2 regions of the Halopseudomonas sabulinigri genome follow, and region 1 is predicted to be linked to the other one. Evidence: predicted binding sites of a transcription regulator. Region 1 holds the regulator's gene; the other holds the start of a gene.

What was found. Region 1 encodes FliA, which starts transcription of late flagellar genes. Its sites were predicted from a motif close to CTAAAGTTTNNNNNNNNNNNGCCGNTAA; they were not measured.
Region 2: a site for FliA is predicted at 926-953, ahead of BLU26_RS01360 (flagellar protein MotY). Genes of this name have one in related genera too.

The regions. Positions count from the first base shown of each region.
Region 1 covers NZ_LT629763.1:1,359,604-1,361,980, forward strand. The annotation lists gene BLU26_RS06045 (protein phosphatase CheZ) at 1-85, opposite strand, end outside; gene BLU26_RS06050 (chemotaxis response regulator CheY) at 107-484, opposite strand; gene BLU26_RS06055 (RNA polymerase sigma factor FliA) at 705-1,439, opposite strand; gene fleN (flagellar synthesis regulator FleN) at 1,439-2,266, opposite strand; gene flhF (flagellar biosynthesis protein FlhF) at 2,299-2,377, opposite strand, start outside.
Region 2 covers NZ_LT629763.1:323,929-326,305, reverse strand. The annotation lists gene BLU26_RS01360 (flagellar protein MotY) at 15-863, opposite strand; gene pyrC (dihydroorotase) at 1,089-2,123, shown strand; gene rnt (ribonuclease T) at 2,154-2,377, shown strand, end outside.

The sequences.
Region 1 (2,377 bases):
GGTCGACCAGTTGGCGCGCATTGTCCTTGAGGGAATGTTCAAATTCCTGAGCAGTCGCCTGGCCGGGATCCTTACTTAACGCCATAACCTGTACCCCGGTTGGTTGTTATTTTGCTTGTACTCGCTCAAAAATCTTTTCGATTTTCTCTTTCAAGGCTTGAGCGGTAAATGGCTTGACGACGTAGCCGTTGACGCCTGCCTGCGCGGCTTCAATGATCTGGTCGCGTTTGGCCTCAGCGGTGACCATGAGTACCGGCAGGTGCTTGAGGCGGTCATCGGCACGCACCGCACGCAGCAAATCGATGCCGCTCATGCCCGGCATGTTCCAGTCGGTCACCAGAAAGTCGAAATTACCGCTTTGCAGCATCGGCAACGCGGTATTGCCATCATCGGCTTCAGCCGTGTTGGTAAAACCCAGGTCGCGCAACAGGTTCTTGATAATGCGCCTCATCGTCGAAAAATCATCAACGATGAGAATTTTCATATTCTTGTCCAAGTCGACCTCCGTACAAACCAGGGAAAGTGCAGGCCTGCACCCCGAAAACCCATTGCAATGGCCAAACTAGCCGTATAAAGACGTTCTGAACAACCCTCTGCCGTGCAAACTGCTGTTCACAACACCCTCGCTACCACCATCAAAACAGGATCGGGCACAGTGCTACCATCAGCGCGATCCGAGCATTGTCCGGATGTTGGCGACAAAATCAATCATTTCGCCAACTCGACAAGCGTGCGCGCAGACGTGCGGCACATTGACTGTGCAATTGACTGACCCGTGACTCACTGACGCCCAGCACAGCGCCAATCTCCTTGAGATTCAGTTCTTCATCGTAATACAGCGACAACAGCAGCTTTTCACGCTCGGGCAAGCCGTTGATCGCCTCGGCCAGCGCCGCCCTGAAGCGCTCATCTTCCAGCCCGGCGAAGGGCTCAAAATCGCCCTGTACATCGGCCGGCGCGCCACTCTCCAGCAAATCATCAAAACTGAACAGCTTGCTGCCGGCGGTATCATTGAGGATCGCGTAATATTCCTCAAGGCTCATATCCAATTCGGCCGCAACTTCGTGATCTTTAGCGTCGCGCCCCAAACGGGACTCTACCGAGCGCATTGCGTCACTGACCATACGGGTGTTGCGATGCACCGATCGCGGCGCCCAGTCACCCTTGCGCACTTCATCCAGCATGGCGCCACGAATACGAATCCCGGCATAGGTTTCGAAGCTGGCGCCCTTGCCAAAATCAAATTTACGCGAGGCTTCGAGCAACCCGATCATGCCGGCCTGCATCAGATCTTCCACCTGTACGCTAGCCGGCAGGCGACCCAACAGGTGGTAGGCAATACGTTTTACCAGCGGAGCATATTGCTCAACGAGTCGATCCTGATTGTCTGCAGAAACTTGTGCTCGTGTATACATGCTCAATCCGCCAGCCGATGCAATCATAGGCCTGACCCGGTGGGCCGTACCAGACGTTCGACGAAGAACTCGAGATGTCCGCGTGGATTGGCCGGTAAAGGCCAGGCATCCACCTTCTGTGCAATCGCCCGAATGGCCATAGCCGCCTTGCTGCGCGGAAAGGCTTCGTAGACTGCACGTTGCTTCTGTACGGACTTGCGCACCGCTTCGTCAAAGGGTACGGCCCCGACGTATTGCAGCGCTACGTCGAGAAACCGGTCAGTTACTTTGGAGAGTTTAGCAAAGACCAGCCGACCTTCCTGCGGTGTGCCGACCATATTGGCCAACACGCGGAATCGGGTCATGCCGTGATCACGGTTGAGCAGCTTGATCAGTGCGTAGGCATCGGTAATCGAGGTTGGCTCGTCGCAGACGACAATCAGTGCCTCCTGTGCAGCACGCACGAAGCTGACCACCGAGTCGCCAATACCCGCCGCGGTGTCGACAATCAGCACGTCGATGTTATCGCCGACCTCGCTGAAGGCCTGGATCAAACCGGCATGTTGCTGATGATTCAGGCTGACCATGCTGGCGGCGCCGGACGCGGCGGGCACCACGCGTACACCACCCGGGCCATTGAGCATCACATCGCGCAGGTCACATTTGCCTTCCAGCACATCCGCCAACGTTGCCTTGGGTTTGAGACCCAGCAACACATCGACGTTGGCCAGCCCCAAGTCGGCATCGAGCAGCACGACGCGACGGCCCATGTCTGCCAGCGCCAGACTGAGGTTGACCGACACGTTGGTTTTGCCGATACCACCCTTGCCGCCAGTGACTGCGATAACCTGAACCGGATGATTGCTACCCATCTACGTTGATTACCTTGAATTATTGATTTTGCTTAGCTTGCCCGCTGGCCATGCATCATGCCGGCAAACACATCCGCCATCGCCTGATCGGCTGGCGCTTCATTACCTGCC
Region 2 (2,377 bases), 1.0 Mb from region 1:
CCGGGAAAGCCGGCTCAATCCTTCTCCAGACGCAGCATCACCCGTCGATTGGCGGCGCGCCCCTGCTCGGTGCGATTGCTCGCCACCGGATAGCGGTCGCCATGAAAGCGCATGGCAAACAGATCCTCATTCACGCCCTGCTCGACCAGGTAATCCTTTACGGCCAGTACACGTTGACGCGACAGTTCGCGGTTATCCAGGCGATTGCCCTGATTGTCGGAATGGCCGTCGAGCAGAATCTCGGTTATGTCTTCATCCGCCTTTATATACATCACCGCCGCATCCAGCATGGCTTTGGCCTGCGGGTTGAGCTTGTCGCCACCGGATGCAAAGCTGATCAGGCTCTCGGAGATTTGCGCGTAACTGACTGGCAACAGCCCGCTGATGCACTTCTGAAAATCCAGCCAGGCCTGTTGATAACCAACACTGGAAACCACCACCCGTACCGGTGCGCTTCCCGCGTATCCGCTGCGCTGAATGGTCGGTTGCAACCCGGAGGCCAAACCCGCAAGCATGCGCCCTGCCTGCTGATAAGGCACCTGCATGACGCCCGCACCGCCGGTTACCGCCACTTGCCCCAGCGGCACGGCTGCGGTGCCCGGGCGCCAGGGCGGCGCTTCGTTATAAACCTGCGCCGAGCCCGGACTCATGGGATTATCCCAGGCCTTCAGCTCGAAGGCTGCCGGCTCGCCCGCATGGCGTACAAAGCTGGCCTCGCCATAACCTGCTACCGACTGGGTCAAACGGCAGGCAAATTCATCGCCCGCCACCTGCCACTGCACGTCTTCCATACGGGTCTGGAAGGTCAGTGCCTGGGTTGGTAGCGCCAGCACCAGCAACAGGGCCGGACAGGATCGCGTCATCACGCTGTTCACCTCATCTGACGCCGGGTCGCGGTCGGCGTCGCTAATCTCTCTTGCCAGTCTCATCGGCGGCGCGCGGCAATTCTTTACCATGCAGGACGGATAAATCCGCAAATTCCGGCAGCCGACCGCCCGACGACAGTAGATTGCGCACCCTGAGGCTGTGTGAAACACCCGGCGTTTACGGTAGCATTGCGGCATTATCCCGCTCTGGAAGCTCCCTGCATGACTGATCGCCTCACGCTCACCCGGCCAGACGACTGGCATATTCACCTTCGCGATGGGGAGGTTTTGGGCCACACCGTTGCCGATGCTGCGCGCACCTTTGGTCGCGCCATCATCATGCCGAATCTGGTTCCGCCAGTGCGCGACGCACAGGAAGCGGCAGGTTACAAGGCGCGCATCCTCGCCGCCCGCCCTGCCGGCTCACAGTTTGAGCCGTTGATGGTGCTCTATCTCACCGATCAGACCAGCCCCGAGATTGTCCGCGAAGCCAAGCTCAGCGGTCAGGCGATTGCCGCCAAACTTTACCCCGCAGGTGCAACCACCAACTCGCAGTCCGGCGTGACCGCGCTGGAGAATATCTACCCCGCGCTGGAAGCCATGGCCGAGGTCGGCATGCCGCTGCTGGTACACGGTGAAGTAACCCACGCCGAGGTCGATATTTTCGACCGCGAAAAGGCCTTTATCGATCAGCAGTTGGTCAAGGTGGTAGAACGCTTCCCTACTCTCAAAATCGTATTTGAGCACATCACCACCGCCGACGCAGTTGAGTTCGTCAAGCAGGCTCCGGCCAACGTCGGCGCCACTATCACGGCACATCACCTGTTGTTCAACCGCAATCATATGCTGGTCGGCGGCATTCGTCCGCACCTGTTCTGTCTGCCGATCCTCAAGCGCGAGAAGCATCAGCAGGCCCTGTGTGACATAGTCGCTTCCGGCTCCAGCAAGTTCTTTCTCGGTACCGATTCGGCGCCCCATGCGCGCCACGCCAAGGAAGCGGCCTGTGGATGTGCCGGCTGCTACACCGCCTACGCGGCCATTGAACTCTACGCAGAAGCCTTCGACAGCCTGGGCGCACTCGACAAGCTGGAAGGCTTTGCCAGTTTCCACGGGCCGGACTTCTACGGCTTGCCCCGCAACAGCGAGCAGATAACCCTGCTGCGCGATAGCTGGCAGGCGCCAGAACAGCTACCCTTCGGTGATCAGAACGTCATTCCGCTGCGCGCAGGCGAAACCCTGCAGTGGCGCCTGGCCTGATATCCCTCTTTGCGATGCTAAGGATTACGCGTGAGTGAGTTCGACTTTGACAGTGACAGCGATGGCATGGACGCGCCAGCGTCCGGCAAACCAAAATCGCCGATGGCTTACCGCTTCCGGGGCTTTCTGCCGGTTGTCATAGACGTCGAGACCGGCGGTTTCAATGCTGCGACCGACGCGCTGCTGGAAATTGCCGCGACCACCATCAGCATGGACGACGAGGGCATGGTCTATCCCGATCAGACCCACTTCTT